2 regions of the Megasphaera sueciensis genome follow, and region 2 is predicted to be linked to the other one. Evidence: riboswitches for the same ligand, from Rfam matches in the RefSeq annotation. Region 2 holds a riboswitch; the other holds the start of a gene.

Region 1 (12,120 bases), 950 kb from region 2:
TTCTGCTTTTATGTCGAGTAGTTCATGTTTGTCTGTTGTGTTATCAAGTGCATAGTCCAAAGAATATAAATAATCCAGGTATTCTTTATTCTCCGCATGAAGTTTTTGCGATATTTGTACACGGTTACGCATTTTTGTGTATCGTTTATAGTAACGATTTGCATTATCCGTCATAGAATAGGCGGGATTTAAGGAAATGGTTATGGGTTCTTGGGTATCTGATAATAAATTTGTTATAGTAATAGATGATTCATGATCCCGCTTCATATAAGCGTATATCATAAGAAGGTCTCCATACAACTTGTATATATCCATTTTGTCGGTTTCTTTCATTTCTAAAGCGATGCGTTTTATTTTACGTTTTTGCTTTTCGATTAATTTTAAAACCTTTTTTCTAAGTTCTTCCTGCTCACTGTTTAAACTGCGATGAGTGTGTTCATATTCACTTAAATATTCTTCGATGGATTCATAATACCGGTGAGGATACTTTTCCAAGCTTTTTAAAAGCAATGGGAAAAGAATATCCCGATTGTCACGGACATATACATAGGCTCCTTTGACATCATTAAGTTCATACCCAAACGTTTCAATGGAGCGGCACCATGTAAAAATATCGGCGGGAGACATTTCTGCAACATTTTTTTCCAAGTGGCAGTCCGTGCGAAAAGAAAGTTCATCAAGAACGATGGTACTCATTCCGTTAAAACGTTTCAACATCCATTTGCCTAAAGGGATATGGGTATCGACAGTCATGATATCTGCTAATTCCTGTGCGGAAAAATCAAATGGGTTCATACGCATGAAATTTGGAGGGAAGTCGTACGGTTCTTTAGGATAAATAGTACGTACGGCTTGTTTTCCTTTTGTTGTCTTGATCAACGCTTCCAGAATGATTCCGTTTTCAGTAAAGATTACATTGCTGTATTTTCCCATAAGTTCTATATGTATTTTTCGTGTAACTACTTGCCCTCGTGTATCTAGAACATCCACAGAAATTTCGATCAAACGATCTAAGTGAAGTTGTTGAATCGCTGCAATACGTCCGTTTTCATAATACTTACGCAGAAACATGCATAATCCGGTAGGAATGTCCGGGGTTGTAGGCATGTGATTTGTTACGTATACACGCGGGGCATCATCCAATGTAATAACTAAATGATGACTTCCCGCATCATTAAAAATGCGAAAATATAGGCTGCGATGATCTAGCTGATATATTTTTGAAATCTGACCGCCTACTAAAATTTGCTGTAATTCTTTTGTTATACTATGTAAAGTAATTCCATCTATATTCATGTGGGTACTCCTTTTTTTATTATCTCTTCTATTGTAGTATATTTTCAATTAAAAACCTATAGTAAAAAGTATTTTCCTTTTAATAGTGGACATAGATGACTGATTTGGGCTATACTATCATACAGAATGGCGTATAAGGAGGTCATCGGCTTGCGAAGTATGACTGGATTTGGTTCAGGAACTTATAGTAACGAAAATTTACAAGTTACGATAGAAATTAAGGCAGTAAATCAACGCTTTTTAGAGTTATCGATACGCATGCCGCATGCATATCTGGTATTAGAAGACCGCATACGAAATGAATTGAAATCAGTTCTGCATCGTGGAAAAGTGGACGTATATGTTACTGTAGCAGAATTACTATGCAAAGAGCCGCAGATACGAATTGATTCTGCTAATTTAACAGACTGTAAATATGCACTGGATAAAGTAAATGAAGAGTTGTTTCATGAAAAGACAACATTATCTCAAATTATTTCGCTGACTAAGGACTGGTTTATTCAAGAACCGCCAAAAATTGATGCAGATGATTGTTGGCCGGTTTTTTTCGTTGCGTTGCAAGCTTCTTTGAATCGTGTTGTACAGATGCGTGAAGCGGAGGGGCTGAATATCAAAAAAGATTTATTGCTGCGTGCTGATAAAATAGAGAATATAGTTCATTCTATTGCAGAACGAAAGGATGATATTGCGGCACATTATGAAAGCAGATTACGCAAACGAATAATAAGTATGTTTAATGAGATAAAAGCTGTTCCTGATGAAGAACGTCTTTTGCAGGAAGTTGCCATGTATGCGGATAAGGTTGATTTTACGGAAGAAGTTGTGCGATTTCGCAGTCATGTGGTACAATTAAGGAGAATTTTAGAAGAAAATGGCGATATAGGACGGCAATTAGATTTTCTTATTCAAGAATTAAATAGAGAAACCAATACCATTGGTTCGAAGGCTGCTGATTTAGATGTCACAGAATATGTTTTGCAATTGAAAAATGAAATTGAAAAAATCAGAGAACAAATTCAAAATATTGAGTGATGGTGAGAATATGAATTTCAATCTTTTAAATATCGGTTTTGGAAATATGGTCGTGGCAAATAAGGTAGTTGCTATTATTAGTCCCGAATCGGCACCGATAAAACGAATGGTGCAGGAATCGAGAGAACATAATATGCTGATAGATGCCACCTTTGGCCGTAAAACTCGTTCCGTATTGATGATGGATAACGGGCAAATCATTTTATCCGCTATTCAGCCGGAAACAATTTCGCATCGTATTCTTACCGTTGGGAACGAAAACGAAGCAGTATACAATGATGATGAAGAAAGGAAGTAATGACATGAACGATCCCGGATTACTCATCGTTGTGTCGGGACCTTCGGGAGCTGGAAAGGGAACTATTTGCGATGCTTTGCGAAAGCGTTTTTCGAACATCTATTATTCTATTTCCATGACGACCAGAGAACCGCGTAATGGGGAAGTGGATGGAACAAATTATTTTTTTACGGACAATTTTCATTTTGAAGAATTGGTTCATACAGATTCTTTTTTAGAATATGCGCAGGTATATGAGCATTATTACGGAACGCCTAAAGAATACGTGTTTAATATGCTCCAGCAAGGAAAGAATGTTATGCTGGAAATAGATATTCAAGGTGCAATGCAGATAAAAAAGAAATATCCTAAGGCAGTGTTTATTTACGTTATTCCGCCTTCCTTGGATATTTTGGCTAACCGTTTGAAAAGCCGTCATACCGATTCGGCAAATGTTATTGCCGGACGATTGGCTAAAGTAAAAAATGAGTTAGAATGGTTATCAGAGTATGAATATGTAGTTATTAATGATGTATTAGAATTGGCTGTTGAACGCGCTGCTGCGATTATTGTGGCGGAACAGTGCAAAGTTTCCCGTAATCATCATTTAATAACTTCCATTCATGCACAATTTGAAGATTAGGAGTGATATGTTATGTTAATTAAACCGACCTTAGAATCTCTAATGACAAAAGTAGATAGCAAATATACATTGGTAACATTGGCGGCTAAACGCGCGCGTGAGTTAAATGACGGTGATGCACCACTTGTGGATACAAAATCCGAAAAGGTTGTATCTATTGCTATGGAAGAGATTGATGAAGGTAAAATTACATATAAAGCCCCGAAAAGCGGCATAAAATAAAAGTTGGTGATTCCGATGTTATTAAATAATAAGAAGGTTATTCTCGCTGTTTGTGGGGGTATTGCGGCATTTAAGGCCGCTGAAATTGCCAGTTTATTGTGTAAACGAGGCGCGGAAGTCAAATGTATCATGACTGAAAATGCGGCAAAATTTATTACCCCTCTGACATTACGTGAAATAACAGGTAATCCTGTTACTGTATCTATGTGGAACGAAGTAACTAATTGGCATGTTGAACATATCGCGTTGGCATCTTGGGCAGATGTGTTTCTTATCGCACCGGCTACGGCTAATTGCATTGGAAAAATTGCCGGTGGCATTGCTGACGATATGCTTACCACTACGGTAATGGCTACTAAGGCTCCTGTTGTCATTGCGCCGGCTATGAATACAAATATGTATTTAAATCCGATTGTTCAACACAATATGGAAAAGTTAAAAAAATATGGGTATTCCATTATTACACCTGATGCAGGATTATTAGCTTGTGGTGTTACAGGAATCGGTCGTCTTCCTCAACCTGTTTCCCTTGTTGATTATATTGAAATGAAAGCTTGCTGTACTGCACAGTTAAAAGGGAAAAAGGTAATTGTAACTGCCGGTGGAACGCGGGAGGCAATCGATCCGGTGCGATTTATTGGAAACCATTCCAGCGGCCGTATGGGCTTTGCCATTGCCAAAGCCGCTGTATTGGCCGGCGCTGATGTAACCTTAATAGCTGGAGTTACAAGTTTAGAAACACCACTAGGTGTAAAGCGCGTTGATGTTGTCAGTACAAGAGATATGAAACAAGCGGTAGATTCGCTATATGATGACACCGATATTGTTATAAAAGCAGCCGCTGTTGCTGATTATCGTGTTCAAACCCCAGCCAAAGATAAAATTAAAAAATCAGAAGATACATTAGTATTATCAATGGAAAAAAATCCTGATATATTGTATGAACTGGGACAACGTAAAAAAAATCAGATACTTGTCGGATTTGCTGCGGAAACAACAAATGTGATTCACTATGGAATGGAGAAATTGAAGAAAAAAAATCTGGACATGCTTGTTGCAAACGATGTAAGTGCTGCTGGTGCAGGATTTAAAGTAAACACAAATGTTGCAACATTGCTATTTCCTGATGGAATGAGCGAAAAGTTTGATATAATGGATAAATTTGATTTGGCTGCTATTATTATTGATCGTGTTACAAAAATAATCAATAAATCTTAAGAAAAGGTCTTGCAATATTATCGTATATCATTTAAAATAATAAATTGAAATGAATATTGCCATCAAGAGACGACGGAGGGATTGGCCCGATGATGCCGCAGCAACCTTTCAGCTAATGAAAACGGTGCTAAATCCAACAGTGCAAACTGGAAGATGGGTATGAAAATAACCCCTCTTTTACAGAGGGATTTTTTTTAGGAGGAAAATAATAATGACAAAAAATCGCGAATTTTTTACATCTGAATCTGTTACAGAAGGTCATCCTGATAAAATGGCTGACCAAATTTCAGATAGCATTCTTGATGCTATTTTGGAAAAAGATAAAAATGCCCGTGTTGCTTGTGAAACTTTGGTTACCACTGGAATGGTACATGTGGTTGGTGAAATTTCAACTACATGTTATGTTGACATTCCGCATATTGTCCGGGAAACGATTCGCGGCATTGGGTATACCCGAGCTAAATATGGTTTTGATTGTGATACTTGCGGTGTATTGGTTTCACTTGACGAACAGTCACCGGATATTGCCATGGGTGTTGATAAAGCCAGGGAAGTAAAAGACGGTGATAGTGATGCATTCGATGCAATTGGAGCCGGTGATCAAGGAATGATGTTTGGATACGCTACCAATGAGACAGATGACTATATGCCGCTGCCTATTTCTTTGGCACATCGGTTAGCCCGTCGGCTGTCCAAGGTCCGCAAAGATGGTACATTGTCGTATCTTCGCCCCGATGGCAAAACGCAAGTGACTGTCGAATATGATAATGGCCGGCCAGTACGCATTGATACGATTGTAATTTCTGCACAGCATAGTCCTGAAATTACACGGGAACAAATTGAAAAAGATTTACTGGAATATGTCATCAAACCGGAACTTGCAGATGGATTATTTGATGACAAAACAAAATTGTTCATTAATCCAACAGGACGGTTTGTTATCGGCGGACCTCAGGGAGATTCAGGACTTACCGGTCGTAAGATTATTGTTGATACCTACGGAGGTATGGCTCGGCATGGCGGCGGTGCGTTTTCGGGTAAGGATCCTACGAAGGTGGACCGTTCAGCTGCTTATGCAGCTCGTTATGTAGCCAAAAATGTTGTGGCAGCAGGATTAGCTGATAAATGTGAAATCCAGCTTGCGTATGCCATCGGAGTAGCTAACCCGGTATCCATTCATGTGGAAACTTTTGGTACAGGTAAAGTCGAAACTGATGTAATTGAAACTCTTATAAAAAAACATTTTGATCTTCGTCCAGCGGGTATTATTGAAATGCTTGATTTACAACGACCCATATACAAACAAACAGCTGCATATGGACATTTTGGTCGTAATGACTTGGATCTTCCATGGGAAAAAACAGATAAAGCAGAAATGCTTCGGAAAGAAGCCAATTTATAATAGTACAAAGTTTGTTTATTTTGCGTTATAATATAGGTGCGCATAAATTATCAAAGAGAGACATTTATGTCTCTCTTTTTTTTTGACAGGAGTATATCATTATGATTGCAGAAGTAATCATCAATATAACCGCTAAAAGACTGCAAAAAACATTTTCCTATATCATTCCTGAAGAACTTTTCGTTCATGTGGGGACCCGCGTGTTAGTTCCTTTTGGTCATCGCCAAGAAGAAGGTGTTATTGTAGCTCTTCACCAAGACTATCCTGTACAACATGAGTATGTATTAAAACCAATTATTTCGGTCTTGTCCGTACAAGCGGGATTTCAAGAAGAAATGATCGCTACTGCTTTGTGGATCAGTGACTATTATTTATGCAGTATATCCGATTCACTGCGTTTGTTTATGATTGAAAAGAAAGGAATCGTTGCCCATACGTATGTGTCTGTCGAAAATAAAGATATGCTTTTGCTGATGGGAGGAAAAAACATATGGGAACATCTCAAAAATAAGAAGAATGTAGATAAAAAAACATTATGCAACCAATTTAGTCAAACATTTATTGAAAAACTTATTGAAAAACATGTTTTGAAAGAAGAAAAACAGTTACAAAATAAAATTGCTGATAAAACAGAGAAATGGTTGTATTTTGCAGAGGATGACCATCAATGTATATTAAAAAATCGTAAGAAGCAAATGCAATTATTGGCGGAATTAAAGGAAAAAGAAGCTGCTCCCATTTCCTTTTGGATCCAAAAGGGTTATAGCCGAGACATTATACAGCATTTGGTTCAAACGAAACTAGCGGTTATTAATATTAAATTAAAGCAGACTGTAGATTTAACAGAAAAAGAGACAGCGGATAAACCGTGGCAGCTTACACCCGAACAGAAGCATGCGGTCACTGTAATTAAAAATGATACCCACGGGTATACTTATGTATTGCACGGTGTTACGGGCAGCGGAAAAACTGAAATATATATGAATTTAGCCGAAAATGTTATTGCTCAAGGCAAACAAATTATTGTTCTTGTGCCTGAAATAGCTTTGACAGGACAAATTGTGCGAAGATTTATACGTCGTTTCGGAAATGATATTGTTGTTATGCACAGCCAATTGTCTAAAGGAGAACGCCAGAATAACTGGCTTCGTATGCAAAAGGCGGAAAGTCATATTTGTATTGGTGCCAGATCCGCCATATTTACGGCTGTTTCCAATCTTGGCCTTGTTATTGTTGACGAAGCGCACGATAGTTCTTACAAACAGGATGAAACACCACGCTATCATGCTGTTGCTGTTGCTCGTAAACGAGCTTCTTATTACGGATGTCCTGTTATTTTGGGAAGCGCTACTCCGTCCTTGGATTCCTATTATAAAGCCCGCAATGGCGAATATGTTCTTTTAGAACTAAAGCAGCGAGTTAAAAATAAACCACTGCCTCACGTTACCGTCGTAGATATGCGGGAGGAGTTAGCACGAGGAAACAGAAGTGTTATTTCTGACGCGTTGTCTAAATTACTGGATCAAACGCTGGCATGCAAGCAACAGGCTATTATTTTATTGAACCGACGCGGATTCTCTACTTTTGTGATGTGCCGGAAATGCGGGTATGTCGTAAAATGTAAGACCTGTGATGTGGCAATGGTATATCATAAAAGCCAGCATACTCTGCGGTGTCATTATTGTGATACGGAAACTCCGGTTCCTGTTATTTGTCCTTCTTGCGGGAGCAAATATATTAAGTTTTTTGGCACAGGAACGGAGAAAGTAGAGGAACAGCTGCATGACATGTATCCGCAGGCTCGTATAGTTCGCCTTGATCAAGATACAACTATCAGGAAAAACAGCGGTGACAAGATTATCGAAGCGTTTCGACGACATGAGTATGATATCCTTTTAGGTACACAAATGGTTGCGAAAGGGCATGATTTCCCTGATGTGAGTGCAGTGGGAATTTTATCTGCCGATAGTTTGTTAAATCTCCCGGTATATTGGGCAGGGGAACGTACTTTTCAGCTTTTAACTCAGGCAGCTGGGCGGTCGGGCAGAGGAAATGTACCCGGGCATGTCGTTATGCAAACGTACGCTCCGGAACATTATGTAATACAATGCAGTAAATATCAAGATTACAAGTCTTTTTACGAAAAAGAAATTTCATATCGGCAAGAATTGTTATATCCGCCATTCCATCAAATCGTTAAGCTTATTATTACTTATGAAGATGAAGCGTTCATGTGGAAAATTGGAAACCGTATATATGATTTGCTGTCTGCCTGGAGGCTTCAATACGATCAGAACATTGAGATTATCGGTCCCTATGTCGATACGATAAAAAAAATACGTAATAAATTCCGTATTATCGTCCTAATCAAAGGGGCTGATTTAGTGAAAATAAAAAAATACATAAAAGAAGAGGCAGAATTTCATAAAACTGGTATAATAATAGATGTAGATCCAAGCATTTAATATGAGGTGAATTTTTAATGGCTATACTTACAATTGTAAAGGCGGGAGCTCCTATTTTAAAAGGAACAGCTCAGCCGGTTGAAACGATTACGAAACAAACTAAAAAATTATTGGACGACATGGCAGAAACAATGTATGCTGCCGAAGGCGTAGGCCTTGCTGCCCCCCAGGTAAATGTACCGCAGCAGCTGATCGTATTAGATGGAGGCAATGGATTGATTGAACTTATCAATCCAAAAATAATTGAAACATCTAAGGAAACGGAAATTGGCAGTGAAGGCTGTTTAAGTGTTCCCGGATATTATGGCGAAGTAGAACGATACAGTAAAATCAAAGTGAAATCCTTGAATCGTCGGGGAAAAATCGTATATTTTAATCCAGAAGGGTTTTTAGCACGTATATTCCAACATGAAATTGATCATTTAACGGGTATTTTGTTTATTGAAAAAGCAAATAATTTACGATTAGTGGAGGGATAAGTGAAACATATGCGGATTGTTTTCATGGGAACTCCAGACTTTGCAGTACCTTCCTTACAGGCGATTCATCATCAAGGATATGATATTGCTGCTGTCGTAACACAACCGGACAAAGAGAGAGGAAGAGGAAAACGAATTTCCTCTTCTCCAGTAAAAGAATGTGCGGAATTATTGAAAATTCCGGTATTGCAACCCCGTACGATGCGTGACGAAACAATACTTGCACAATTGCAGAAATTACGGCCGGATGTTATTATTGTTATTGCGTATGGTAAGATACTTCCTAAGGAAGTATTGGAAATCCCACCATTTGGCTGTCTTAATGTACATGGGTCCTTATTGCCTAAATATAGAGGGGCAGCTCCTATCCAACGAGCCATATACGAAGGGGCTCACACCAGCGGCATTACGATTATGATGCTCGATGAAGGCATGGATACGGGAAAAATGTTAAAAAAATGTGCAATTCCTTTGGATGTAAAAGAAACGACAGGAACATTGTTTAAAAAATTATCTAAGATTGGTTCACAGGCTTTGATTGAAGTTTTAAATGACTTGAAACATTATGAAGCTCATGCTGAAGCACAATGTCATACAGAGGCAACTTATGCTGATAAAATTACCAAGGAAATGGCAGAAATAAATTGGGCTGATGAGGCAGCACATATTGAATGCCTGATTCGTGCATTAGATCCGCAGCCCGGAGCGTATTGCATGTATCAGGGAAAACGCTTGAAGATATGGAAGGCTGATGTGGTATCTGGAAGAGACGCTTTACCGGGAACCATTCTTGAAGTAACAAAGCAATATTTTACTGTACAAACCGGAAGTAACGCAATACAGATATATGAAATACAGCCAGAAAGCCGCAAACGGGTAACGTCGGCCCAATTTTTACAAGGGTGTGCCTTGATTCCAGGACAAGTATTGCAGAGGTAAAATTCGTGAATTCATATCGATCTTATGCTATATTTTTATATACGGCCGGGACAGCTACGGCATGTATCGCAGCTGTCCTGTTTTTATGTTGGAAACTTCTTGAACCAGGATTGTCTATGTATATCCCTATATTACAGCCTATTATAGGGATCGTATTGTTTTTTGCGGCAATTTGCTGCATAATTCTATACGGATTACTTTGGATAGTTGCATATACCAATTTTTTGAAAGGTAAAAAATTAAATCGTATTTTTAATACCTATTTGCGTATCGTTTACCCATTGACTAAATTGTTTTCTTCTAATAAAAAAAATGTAAACGAAGCGTATATTGCATTTCTTAATCATTTAGTTCTTCGCTGCCATTTTTCCATACCACCTCATCATGTACTTATACTAGCACCTCACTGTCTGCAGTGGGATCAATGTCCGCATAAAATAACAAGAAATATCAATAACTGCCATATGTGCGGCAAGTGTTCCATTGGAAGAATTCGAGAATTGGCAGAAAAAAGAAATATGCATTTTTCTGTAGCTACAGGAGGGACTCTTGCCCGGCAAATAGTACGGGAATATCGCCCGCAGGCAATTGTTGCCATCGCCTGTGAGCGGGATTTGATCAGTGGCATGCAGGACGTCTCGCCATTGCCTGTATTAGGCTTATTAAATGAACGGCCCTATGGCCCTTGCTTCAATACAACTGTTGACATAGAAAAGTTGGAAAAATTATTAGATATCATTACAGGGAGAAAATTATGAATGTACGCGAATTAGCCTGTCAAAGTTTATTTACGGTTTGTCAGGACAAAGGCTATAGCAATATTGTCGTATCACACACTTTGCAGAAATATAAATTAGTTGATCGGGATCGCCGGTTTTACACAGAACTTGTCTATGGTACACTGCGTCATTTGAATTATTTGGATTGGATTATTGACGCAGTAAGCACACGTAAAATAATGAAACTGGATCCTATTTGCCTGGTTATTTTGCGGATGGGATTATATCAGATTTTTTGTCTTACAAAAGTTCCTGAATCGGCAGCTTGTAATGAGTCTGTAAAATTGGCAACTCGTTTTGGCAATAAGGGAATGGCAAAATTCGTTAATGGAATTTTGCGCAACGGGATTCGCCGCCGTATGGAATTTACTATTCCGACATTGGAGGACAATACAATTTTACATCTTTCTCTGACATACCATCAGCAGCAATGGCTGATAAAAAAATGGATTGCTGATTATGGCACAGAGGAAACGATTGCATTATGCCGTTATTTTGAAACGATTCCCCGTCTTTGCCTCCGGGCAAATACTACGAAAATCTCCCGAGACGAATTATTGCATAATCTGCAGCAGCGGAATATGGATGCTGAGATTGCGCCATATGCACCGGAGGGAATTTATTTAAACGCGATTCCTTCTATACACGATATTCCCGAATTACAGCAAGGGCTGGCTTTTATTCAAGATGAATCATCCATGTTGGTGGCCCATGTGCTTGATCCTAAACCTAACGAGGTGATATTTGATGTTTGCGCTGCTCCCGGAGGTAAGACCACGCATATTGCAGCACTGGCAGGAGATACGTCCATTGTATATGGATGCGATATTTATGATCACAAATTGCAGCTTATAGAAAAGAATGCCAACCATCTGGGACTTTCTAATGTTCGAGTATTACTCCAAGATGCTGCAACAATTGGTGAGATGTATGCGAATCGTGCGGATCGCGTATTAGTGGATGCTCCTTGTTCTGGATTGGGTGTTTTAAAGCGGAAACTGGATTTGCGGTGGCGTAAAAAAACGATGGATTTAAAAAGACTGCCGGTGCTGCAGCTAACTATCTTGGAAAGTGCTTCAAAGTGTGTAAAATCGGGAGGAATTCTTGTTTACAGTACTTGTACGATGAATGATGATGAAAATGTTCATGTTGTAGAAACGTTTTTAAAACGACATCCGGAGTTTAAGCCGGAAAAAGCTTCTGATTATTGCAGCATTTACAAAGAAGGACCGTATATACAATTACTGCCGCAAGTTGATAATTTGGACGGATTTTTTATTGCACGATTACGAAGAGGAGAATAAATATGGTCAATGTTTTTGATATGACAAAACATGAGTTGGAACAATTTTTAGAAATGTATAATAT
Region 2 (12,120 bases):
GATAGTTAATCATGTAGACTATTTGATACATTGTGTGTGTTATGGCACGTATGTTTATATTTTTCTTGCTATTAGAGATATTTTTGCTTACAATTAGTTTGAGTTAAAAATTCAAAAGAAAAGGTCGCGGATAGATAGGAGTATAGCCAATGAAACATTTGAAAATAGCGTATAGTTTTGATGTACAATATTATTTTGTAGACAGTGATCGGGAAATAGTCCCTATTGAACAGACCGATTTCACCGATATTGCCGTTGCCGTGGTATCGGATCAAGACTTTGATTATATTGATAAGATTGACGCTGCCGGTTTTGGAGTACCTATTATGGTGATTATGCCGGGAGGAGAAAAGATGCCTTCCCAGTATGTGGATAAGGTAGATTGTGTAATTACAGAAGAGATGGTTAATAAGAGCCGATGCATTGAGATGGCGGAACGCTTGGCAAGTAATTATGAACAACATGTGCTGCCTCCCTTTTTTGCAGATCTTGTGGATTATGTCAGTGAAAAAAATAATCCGTTTGATTGTCCGGGACACCAAGACGGAGAATTTTTTAAAAAACATCCGGCAGGGCGATATTTATATGATTTTTATGGCCCCCATATTTTCCAATCGGATATTTGCAATGCTGATGTTACATTAGGAGATTTGCTGATTCACGAAGGGCCGGCACTAGAAGCACAAGATTTTGCGGCAGAAGTATTTCATGCTGATAAGACATATTTTGTCCTGAACGGAACGTCTTCTTCGAATAAAGTTGTGACTAATGCGCTTTTGACCCCGGGAGATCTTGTGCTTTATGATCGCAATAACCACAAATCTGTAGCATTGGGAGCGTTGGTACAGGCGGGAGCGACACCGGTATATTTAGAAACGGCGCGTAATCCCTACGGATTTATTGGCGGTATTGACGACCATTGTTTTAACGAAATGTATCTCAGAAAACTGGCAGCTGAAAGAAATCCGGAAAAAGCGAAACAAAAACGTCCTTTCCGTTTGGCTGTTATTCAGCTGGGAACATATGATGGCACACTGTATAATGCACGATATGTGGTGGATAAAATCGGGCCTCTCTGCGATTATATTCTCTTTGATTCTGCCTGGGTAGGATATGAACAGTTTATCCCCATGTTGCGGGACTGCAGCCCTTTGTTATTGCATTTAACACCGGAGGACCCGGGTATTATGGTGACGCAGTCTGTTCACAAGCAACAAGCCGGTTTTTCACAGGCTTCCCAGATCCACAAAAAAGATAGTCATATTAGTGATCAAGAACGGTATTGCAATCATAAGCGTTTTAATAATTCTTTTATGGCGAATGCCTCGACGAGTCCGTTTTATCCGATGTTTGCAACTATTGCTGTCAATGCAAAAATCCATTCGGGCGATGCGGGACGTAAAATGTGGAGGGATTGTGTTAAGATGGGCATCAAAGTCCGTAAAGATATTTTGCGGCGCTGTGAATATATTAAACCTTTCATATCTCCTATTGTACATGGAAAGCGCTGGCAGGATGGGGATACGGAGGCGATGGTTGATGATTTGGCTTACTTTTCCTTTGAGCCAGGAGCTAAGTGGCATGCTTTTGAGGGATATGGACCCGGGCAATATCTAGTGGATCCTTGTAAGCTTTTACTTACCACTCCGGGAATCAATCCGGAAACAGGACAGTATGAAGAATTTGGCATTCATGCTAATATTTTAGCAACTTATTTGCGTGGGAATGGCGTTATTCCAGAGAAATGTGATCTTAATTCTATTTTATTCTTGTTGACGCCGGCAGAAAATAAAAATAAACTACGTTTCCTCACATCACAACTTGTACGTTTTGAACGCTTTATTGAAAAGGATGTTCCTATGGAGGAAGTACTTCTTGGTGTGTATAATTTGCATCCGGCACGTTATGCAGGATATCATATACGGCAGCTTTGTCAGGAAATGCATGATTTTTATAAGGACCGCAATGTTAAAGATTTGCAAAAGAAATTATTTCGCCGGGAATATTTTCCGGAATATGTTATGAATCCGCAAGCGGCACAATATGCTTTTATTCGCGGACAAAGCGAACTTGTACCATTATCTGAGATAGAGGGGCGTATTGCGCTTGAAGGAGCCCTCCCGTATCCACCAGGGGTCCTCTGCGTTGTACCTGGAGAACGTTGGTCACAAACTGCTGTGCAGTATTTTCAAACACTGGAAGAAAGTATCAATATTCTTCCAGGCTTTGCTTCGGAAATTCAAGGCGTATACCTTGAAAAAGAAGACACTAAAACAAAAGCTTACGGATATGTATTGACAGAAAAAGCGGAAAAAGATATATTAAAGAAATAAAAATAAAAGCCGTTCATTATATACAAACTAATGAACGGCTTTTATTTTTATTCAGGACAGACAGGAATCTTATCATTTTATAAAATAGATAGCATAGCATTATCAGAAACTGGGAAGAATAGCTCCCTTATATTTTTCTTCGATGAATTTTTTGACTTCCGGTGATTGCAATGCCTTTATCAGTTTTTGAATTTCGGGACGATTGATGTCTCCTTCACGGACCACGAGAATGTTGGCATATGGAGAATCTTTTGATTCCAGATATAATGCATCTTTTAAAGGATTAAGATTTGCTTCCATAGCGAAGTTTGTATTAATGACGGCAATATCTACATCACTTAAGGAACGGGGAATTTGTGCAGCGTCTAGCTCAACAAACTGAAGTTGTTTTGGATTATTTGTAATATCTTGTACTGTTGAAGTAATGTTATCTTTGTCTTTTAACGTAATAAGACCGGCTGATTGAAGTATGAGCAATGCCCGGCCGCCATTGGTTGGATCATTTGGAATCGCTACTTTGGCATTGTCGGGAAGGTTCTTTAAATCCGTGATTTTCTTTGAATATACACCCATCGGTTCCAAATGAACTTTGCAGGCTTCTTGAAGTTTTAGACCATGTTCGGCATCGAATTTGTCCAAGTATGGTTTATGTTGAAAAAAGTTAGCATCTAGTTCTTTGTCGGCAAGAGCCAAGTTGGGTTTTACATAGTCCGTGAATTCAACGATTTTTAGATTTACTCCTTCTTTTGCAAGTAATGGTTTGATTTCGTTGAGAATTTCACTGTGAGGTACCGGTGTAGCACCGACGGTGATGGTGACATTTTTGGAACCGTCTTTGTTGTTCTCGGGAGTGCTGCTGCCGCAGCCACTGGCAAGGAGCGCTAGTGACAAAAGAGTTGTAGCAGCTAGAAAAGTGAGTTTTTTAAATTGTTTCATGCATGATTCCTCCTAGGGGGATAGATTTGACACCGAGCTTTTTCCATAAAAATAACCTCTTTCCCAAAAGAGAAAGAGGCATGTAAAACGTATCTTTATCTCTCGGAATTTCTTCCGCAGGAATTGGCACCGTGTTATCGGTTGCCGGGCTTCATAGGGCCAGTCCCTCCGCCTCTCTGGATAAAAGCATCTGTAATTGTCTTATAAACGAGTATATCATGAAAAAATAAATTGTCAAGAAAAAAAATTTTTTGACATGGTTACTGTTTACAGGTACAATACGTAAGTATGGAAGACTGCGGATGCTCTTGAAAGGAGCTTCGCTATATGTTAAAAAAAGGTATGCAGATTGGATTATTATTATTCGGCATTTTCTTTGGTGCCGGAAATCTTATATTTCCCCCGTCCCTCGGCTTTCAAGCGGGGAATCAGTTTATGCCGGCCATTATTGGTTTTATTGTAACCGGAGTTGGCATGCCTGTTATTGCACTTATTGTGGGAACTTTTAATCCCGGTGGTTTCCGTGCGGAAATGAATCGTAAAATTTCACCGTTATTTTCTTTACTTATACTTTCTCTTATTTATTTATCTATTGGGCCGTTAATGGCGATACCTCGTACAGCAGCGACATCATTTTCCGTTGGCATTCTCCCTATTGTAGGTAATGGAACTTGGCAACTGGCTGCTTATACTATTCTGTATTTTGGATTGGCGTGGTGGCTGGCTATTACACCCTCTAAATTATTATCGCGCGTCGGTAAGGTGTTAACCCCGATTTTTGCAATTATGATTATTCTGCTTTTTACTTTGGGGCTGACCGTTTTTACGACGCCGGAATTGGCGATTCCCATCGGTAAATACGCCGAAGCAGCTTTTGGCAGTGGTTTTATCGAAGGGTACAATACAGTAGATACACTGGCATCTTTTGCTTTTTGTATTATTGCGTTGAATACGTTGAAGCAATTGGGTTTTAATTCAATGAAAGAATATTATACCAGCGTGTGGTCTGCCGGTATATCCGTGGCAGTGCTTATGTCGGTTTTATATATGGGACTGGGGTTCTTAGGAAATCATTTTCCTATTCCAGCAGCAGTGTACCATGATCCGGCGGTCAATATTGGTGCATATGTATTGACGCAGGCTTCGTATGAGCTGTTTGGCAGCATAGGTGTATGGTTTTTGGCGGTTATGGTAGTTATTACTTGTTTTACGACCTCCGTTGGACTTATTACATCTGTTGCAGAATTTTTTTCTCAGGAATTTCCCATTATATCATATAAACAGTATGTTACTATATGTTCTTTGGTAAGCTTGGCAGTGGCAAACTTGGGACTGAACCAAATTATTAAAGTGTCCCTGCCGATGCTGTTGTTCTTGTATCCTATTGCTATTTCTGTTGTGGTATTGATTATTGTCAATAAATTTGTACTATTGTCTCGTATAGGTATGAGATTAACCATAACCGTAGCAGCAGGTATTGCGGTAATTGATATATTGAATCAATTTGCTCACCTTGCGTGGGCACAATCTTTTATATCCATGCTGCCTTTGGGTACAAGCGGGCAAGGGTGGATTGTTCCGGTTATTGTTTGTGTTTTTCTTTCTCTTATACTGCCGCATAAGATCAGCGGTGATGTGGAAAAAGTCATAGATATTTAAAACTAAGGTGAGAGAGCTCCGTAGGTTTTCCAGTTAAAACTATTGACATACGTTAAAAATCAGGTATAATTATAAGTAACTTAAAATAAATCGATGAACGAAACGAGTACATACAAAACGACAGTTGCAGCGAGCCGATGACAGTGAGAGTTCGGTACAGGTCAATGAATGGAATGGATTCGGGAGATGCGGCCTGAACGGGAACAAGTAGGGCACGACGGTGTATTTCCACCGCTATCAAAGAAACGTGTATCGCTTAGGCCGTACATGTAAAGCCGGACTAATCATAGTCAATTGGGGTGGCACCGCGGAAGAATTATAAGCCTTTCGTCCCTTGCTTAATAAGCAAAGGATGAAAGGCTTTTTTTGTATAAATAGGAGGCTGAGATAATGGAACATATTGCGGATATTTCAATATTAGAATTTCATCACAGACAAGGTGGTCAATATAGATGGATTACGGTGAGTACATTGCTTTTAGCGATAGCGACTATTCTTCGTCTGGTATCTCCGAGTGTGGCTGGGTTTACTCCTAATTGGGCGATTGCGATGTATTGTATCGCGATTCATCTGACTAAGCCTACATATAAGCAATCCTTCGGTATTGGCATGGTATATGCTTTCGTTGGAGTTCTTACGTCCAAGGCGGCATTTCCCTACGGGGATTTCATTAGTGAGCCGGTTGCGGCGTTGCTTTGTTGTTTTGCAGTAAAACATTTGGATATCATTAAGTGTAAAGGGCATACGGTTCTTCCCGCTTTTACGGGATTGATTTGTACCATCATTTCCGGAACCATATTTTTAACAACTTTTAAATTAGCGTTGAATATTCCAGATTCAGTTTTTTTTAATGTGATGCTCCCGGCAGTATGCATTATAGGCCTTATCAACGGAGTGACAACCCCGGTATTGTATTATCCGGCAGAAAAATTGTTTGCCATGAGAGGAATCATTGACGTCAAATCAGAAGAAATGGAAGTATCCGATCATAGCCGATTTAAGTTAAGTCCATTGCGTGAAGGACTTATTTCTATGGAACATTTATCTTATACCTATAATAAAAAGAGTAAACCGGCATTGGATAATATTAGTCTTTCTATCCATCAAGGGGATTTCCTTGTCATTACAGGTGAAAGCGGAAGCGGCAAAAGTGCTTTGTGCATGGCGATGTCTGGAGCCATTCCACATTACTATGGAGGCGTTATGAAAGGAATGGTCTTTGTAGATAACAAAGCGACAACGCAAGTTAGTATTGCTGATCTTGTTTGTCATGTAGGCATGATGTTGGATGATTATGATAGTCAGTTGGTAGCAATGACGGTAGAAGAAGAAATCGCATTTAGCTTGCAGAACCAGGGGATTGCTCCGAACAAGATAGAAGAAGCAATCGAACATGCGTTAACAAAGGTCAAACTTACAGCGTATCGAAAACGTGAAATCAGTAAACTTTCGGGAGGACAAAGACAACGTTTGGTTATTGCGGGAGTTTTAGCTACCAATCCGGATATTTTGGTGTTTGATCAGCCGACATCTGCACTTGATCCGGAAGGAACACGGGATTTTTATCAATTATTGCACGATTTAAATGTTAATTACAAACATACTATAATTGTGGTAGAACATACATTGGAGGCTGTTTTGCCGTATGCGAACCGCCTGATTCTTATACAGAAGGGACGTATTGCTTGCGATGGGGACGTAGTGACAACGCTGCGTTTTATGTATGAAAACAATATATACGCAACGGCGGTTCCACAAGTGTTTGCTTGTCAAATGACGCTTGAGAAAGCAGGGTGCAATGTCGGAGATATAGCATGGCTTGATTTGGATACCGCTATAAATAGTTTAAAGCAGTGTTGCCCGAATGGAGGTAGAATAGCATGTTAGAAATGAAAAATGTTAATTTCGATTATGGTAATGGTGTTCCTATATTAAAAGAGGTAAATTTAACTATCGGTGAAGGCGAATTTATCGGCCTGGGCGGACGTAACGGCTGTGGAAAAACAACGGTTACGCGGTTGCTGATGGGATTAGAAAAACCTGTGCAGGGAGATATTCTTAAAGATGGGAAAAGTATTATTAAGCAGGATGCTTCTATACGCAGCCGGTTTATTGGCTATGTGTTCCAACGCCCGGAACGGCAAATGTTTCGTCCTACCGTAGCACAGGAAATTGCCTACGGTCCACAGCAATTAGGGATGACAAAAAAGGAGACCGGAGAAGCCGTTGCAGAGGCTATGGAGGCAGCCGGGCTGCAGAAACTGGCATACGCATATCCGCCGAATTTGAACCGTGGGGAAAAACAAAGAGTGGCAATCGCTTCAGCATTAGCTATGCATACGCAATATCTGATTCTTGATGAACCAACCAGCGGTCAGGATAGTGCGGAAAAGGAAAAACTTATGATGCTGCTTACAAAACTTAATGACGCCGGATTGACGATATTGCTTATTACACACGATATGGATATTTTGGCGCAATATTGTAAACGTGTTATTGTTATGGGGCATCAAACAAAATATTTTGATGGGACCCCTCAAAAATTATTTACCGAATGCGATGAATTAATGGATTTAGGATTGACTAGGCCGCAGTCTGTTACCTTATCGATGGCTGTTGCGGGAATGAAATATTGCAAATCCATGGCTGAATTTCAAGATGAAATGATAAAAAGATTAGGAGGAAATGCATGATGATTAAAAACATGGTACCTGTAACAAAATTAATTGCGACGTTTGCATTTTCTTTTTGGGCGCTTGTCATGCATACTACAATACCGCTGATTATTTTGGTTGCGGCAGAGTTATTGATACTCGCGGTTTGCGGTAATTTACAGCGTAACAGCAAAGCCGTAGGCAGTCTTGCTGTTTTTGCTGTTTTTCTTGGGTTTGTCCAGCTTTTAGGCGGCGGTTCCGTAGAATCGGCTTATGTTACGGGGCTGCGTATGATGGCGATGACTGTTGTTTTTATTATACTTTTGACCACAACGCGGTTACAAGATTTGACAGCGGCGATGGTTACACAAATTAAGATTCCTTATGAATATGCGTTCATGTTTACAGCAGCACTCCGTTTTGTTCCCGATTTTATTGCTGAAAGTAAAGCTGTGCAAGAAGCACAAGCTTGCAGGGGACTTTCCGTAAAGGGAAATGTGTTTAAACGCATGATTAATTATATGAGTGTTATCCAGCCGCTTATGTTAAAATCGTTAAGTCGGTCAGAAACAATGGCTCTCAGTTTAGAATTGCGCGGTTTTGGCAGTCAGCAGCGTCATAGTTTTATGAGTAATGTACAACCAAACGCGATGGATTATGGCCTGATCGGGGGTATGATACTTATCAGTGCCGTTGTTATATATTTGCGTATTCATGGTATCGTATAAGGAGTCGGCAGATGATACAAATACATGATATTTCTAAATTGGAATTTCATCATAGGCAGGGTGGGCAATTTCGTTGGATTACAATTAGTACATTGATGTTGGCAATCGGCACCATTCTCCACCTTGTCTCCCCAAGTGTGGCAGGGATTACTCCTAACTGGACGATTGCTACGTATTGCGTAGCAATTTGCCTGACCAAGCCTACATATAGGCAGGCGTTGGGAATCGGCCTGGTAGCTGCGCTTGTTAATGTTCTCACCTCTAAATCGGGATTCCCCTATGGGAATCTTATCAGTGAACCTATTGGAGCGTTATCCTGTGCTTTTATAGTTCATCATTTTTCGTTTCTTCGTTTCAGGGGACATTCTCTGTTGCCTGTGATAACGGGAATTATTTCAACCTGTCTTAGTGGAGGCGTATTTGTTACCATTTTGAAATTTGTCATGGATTTACCCATGGTTGTATATACCGCCGGAATGCTTCCTCTGGTAGGTGTTATTGGTCTGCTTAATGGAATTGTTACGCCGGTTATGTATTATCCGGCTTTGCGGCTTTTTGTATCCCGCGGAGTTTTGGATTCCTTAGAAGAACAGATGGTCATTTCTGATCATAGCCAATTTGATTTAAAACCGGTACAGGAAGAACTCATTTCGCTTGAACATGTATCTTATATATATAATAAGCAGAAGATACCTGTTTTGAATGATATCAATCTTAATATCCATGAAGGTGATTTTTTGGTTATTGCCGGAGAAAGCGGCAGTGGTAAAAGTTCTTTATGTATGACGTTGACGGGAGCGATTCCTCATTACTTTGGCGGAGTTATGAAAGGCATGGTATATGTAGATGGCAAGGCAACAACGCAGACGACGATTTCTGATTTAGCATGTCATGTAGGCATGATGCTCGATGATTATGATAGCCAGTTGGTAGCTATGACCGTAGAGGAAGAAATTGCATTTAGCTTGGAAAATCAAGGAGTAAATCCGAAAATAATCAAAGAAGCGATTACCTCTGCGCTGGATAAAGTAGGTCTTACAGAATATCGTACGCGAGAATTGAGCAAGCTTTCCGGCGGTCAGCGGCAGCGTTTGGTGATTGCGGGTGTTTTAGTTACTAATCCAGATATTTTAGTATTTGATGAACCGACTTCAGCATTGGATCCGGAAGGAACAAATGCTTTCTATAAACTGATTCATACGCTCAATACACGGTATGGTCATACGGTTGTGATTGTAGAACATACCTTGGAAGCGGCACTTCCTTATGCCAATCGAATGGTACTTATTGATCACGGCCGTATTTTGTGTGATAGTGATGTAGAAACAGTATTGCGTTATATGTATGATACACATATTTATGTTTCGGCAATTCCTCATGTTTTTGCTTGTCAGTTAAATTTGGAAGAGATGGGGTATAATTTGGGAAGCGCATGGCTTTCAACGGAACTAGCTGTACAGGAGCTTCAGGAAGTACAATAAGTGTGTATTAATTAAAAACACTGTGGTTTTAAAGTGTAGTGACCCCATAAAGTTAGACCTAACCGTAGTAGCATTTATTGCTGCTACGGTTTTTATTATGCTGCGACATGACGTAACCGATAGTTTACCGGACTTAACCAGCCAAGCTTTGATTTGATTCTACGGTTGTTATAATAGATGATGTATTTCTCAATTGCTTTTTGTAACTCTTCGAAGCTGTGATATGTACGGCCATAATATAGTTCCTGTTTTAAGAGTCCAAAGAAATTTTCCATCACGCTATTGTCAAGGCAGGTTCCCTTTCGGGACATGCTCTGATAAATCCGTTCTTCTTTTAAGCGACTAACATATCCTCCCATTTGATAGGCCCAACCCTGGTCGGAGTGAAAGGTCCGGCGATAAGGACAGTCGCCGGTTACCTCAATGGCCCGTTCCAAGGCAGACATGATTCCCTGTGATGACGGGCGTTTCGTAAAGCTGAAGCTGATAATCTCACGATTGAATAGATCCAGGAATGGATCAAGGTACGCCTTACGTGTAATGATGGTTCCTTTTGTGTCGATCTCATAATATTTAAATTCTGTCGTATCCGTGGTGATTTTCTGATGTGGGATACAGGTGTCGAATCGTCGGCGCAGACGGTTAGGCGCGACGCGGCCCACGGTTCCTTTGTAGGAATTATACTTACGGTTTTTGTGTATAAATGACGTAACCTGCAGCCCCAGCTTCTGAATCAGTCGTTGTACACGTTTTCGATTGATGAGAAGGCCCTCTTCATGCAGTTTCCCCCAGATACGACGATAACCAAAGTCCTTATCACTTTTACGGATGGCTATAATCTTTGCTTCTATATCTGCATCTGGAGAAGGCAGATCGAAGCGCTTCTGCCAGTACATATACGTTGCCTTGGGAAGCTTGGCAACGGCAAGGATATCTTTTAGTTTGAATGATCCTCGGAGACTGTGGATGATCCTTGCTTGTTTTTCTGCGCCTCTTCCGCTAAACGCAGTCTCCTCACTTCTTTTAAATATGCTACCTCAATTCGTAATTTGAGATTTTCTTCCTCGAGTTGTTTAAGTCTCTCCGTCTGCGCTTCTGGTGATGCTGGGTGGATAGTTGATTTATCTGACACCTTCGATCTCCTGCCTTTCCGTTGCGGTTTGAGGCCATCTACACCAACCGCACGATAACGCTGAACCCAAGAGGTTAGCATACTTGGCGTATGTATACCTAGCGAAAGAGCTAACTCGTTGTAAGATGACTCTGTACTTAGATATAACTCTACCGCATGTTGCTTAAATTGAAAAGAGTATGTTTTCTTCTGGCGTGACCGTTGAAGAGCTTGTGAACCGTTTTCACGATACACGGCAACCCATTCTCTGAGAACTTTGTTGCTAGGAATATGATACTTCTTTGATAATAGCATATAGCCTAATTTTCCTTGCAAATACTCGTTGACAACTTTCATCTTAAATTCAAAACTATATTTTGCCATAAAAAGCTGACCCCCATAAGCTAGATTTCTAGGTCTAACTTATGGGGGTCAGTACAAATTTTTTTGAAACCACAGTGTTTTTATTTTTTTTCAGATATTTTTCCAGCAATAAATTCTCGTAAACCACAGACGTGAACCATCATTGAATTATAGGCACTCACAGGATCTTTGTTAATGATAGCATCTATCGTTTTTCGATGGTAAATGAAAGTATTGCTGTCACGAAGAGCATCAGAAGTAGCAATAATTGTTTTTTTAACGGACATATGGAGAATATAGGATAAATTAATAAGAATTTTATTGCCGCTGGCTTCGCTGATTAACTTGTGCAGTTGAATATCTTCTTCTTCATAGGGCTGTTTTTGTGAAATAAGATTTTCTACAATCTTACATTGTCGTTTTAGGTTTTCGCATTGTATTGCTGTAGCATTCATAGCGGCCAGCATAGCGGTTCGAGGTTCTAGCATAGTGCGTACGTCAAGAAGATCAATTGCTAAACGGTCATCATCATAGATAAAGGTTAGACCTAGAGGGTCATCAGGAATACCTCTTTTTGGAGAAATAGAAGCACCAGAACCTTGCCGAATTTCCAGAATATTCCGGGCACTTAATATTTTTATAGCTTCACGAATGGTTGAGCGACTTACTTCTAAGCGTTCCATTAAATCTGTTTCTGTAGGCATACGATCACCAGGCAGCATTTGATTTGATGTAATAAATTCTATAATTTGTTTTGCGGCTTGTTCGGACATAGAAATACTTTTTTTGCCTGTATTCATAATAGGAACCTCCTAGGTAATGGTTAGCTTGTTTAATTTTCATGTATCACATACA

Evidence for each region. A riboswitch is a leader RNA that binds a small molecule or an ion and turns the genes downstream of it on or off. The one in region 2 is predicted to bind S-adenosylmethionine.
Region 1: another riboswitch for S-adenosylmethionine. It lies ahead of metK (methionine adenosyltransferase); the one in region 2 lies ahead of NXG62_RS08020 (MetQ/NlpA family ABC transporter substrate-binding protein).

What each region holds. Positions count from the first base shown of each region.
Region 1 is NZ_CP116939.1:704,812-716,931, reverse strand. It holds gene NXG62_RS03435 (Rqc2 family fibronectin-binding protein) at 1-1,296, opposite strand, end outside; gene NXG62_RS03430 (YicC/YloC family endoribonuclease) at 1,456-2,328, shown strand; gene remA (extracellular matrix/biofilm regulator RemA) at 2,339-2,626, shown strand; gene gmk (guanylate kinase) at 2,631-3,248, shown strand; gene rpoZ (DNA-directed RNA polymerase subunit omega) at 3,261-3,470, shown strand; gene coaBC (bifunctional phosphopantothenoylcysteine decarboxylase/phosphopantothenate--cysteine ligase CoaBC) at 3,486-4,688, shown strand; SAM riboswitch class I at 4,745-4,848, shown strand; gene metK (methionine adenosyltransferase) at 4,900-6,090, shown strand; gene priA (primosomal protein N') at 6,192-8,555, shown strand; gene def (peptide deformylase) at 8,573-9,034, shown strand; gene fmt (methionyl-tRNA formyltransferase) at 9,044-9,973, shown strand; gene NXG62_RS03385 (DUF116 domain-containing protein) at 9,979-10,731, shown strand; gene rsmB (16S rRNA (cytosine(967)-C(5))-methyltransferase RsmB) at 10,728-12,056, shown strand; gene rlmN (23S rRNA (adenine(2503)-C(2))-methyltransferase RlmN) at 12,059-12,120, shown strand, end outside.
Region 2 is NZ_CP116939.1:1,651,251-1,663,370, reverse strand. It holds gene speC (ornithine decarboxylase) at 150-2,333, shown strand; gene NXG62_RS08020 (MetQ/NlpA family ABC transporter substrate-binding protein) at 2,436-3,269, opposite strand; SAM riboswitch class I at 3,362-3,456, opposite strand; gene brnQ (branched-chain amino acid transport system II carrier protein) at 3,597-4,928, shown strand; T-box leader at 5,013-5,266, shown strand; gene NXG62_RS08010 (energy-coupling factor ABC transporter ATP-binding protein) at 5,319-6,815, shown strand; gene NXG62_RS08005 (energy-coupling factor ABC transporter ATP-binding protein) at 6,809-7,621, shown strand; gene NXG62_RS08000 (energy-coupling factor transporter transmembrane component T) at 7,624-8,310, shown strand; gene NXG62_RS07995 (tryptophan transporter) at 8,322-9,791, shown strand; one part of gene NXG62_RS07990 (IS3 family transposase) at 9,887-10,792, opposite strand; one part of gene NXG62_RS07990 (IS3 family transposase) at 10,795-11,286, opposite strand; gene NXG62_RS07985 (FCD domain-containing protein) at 11,367-12,065, opposite strand.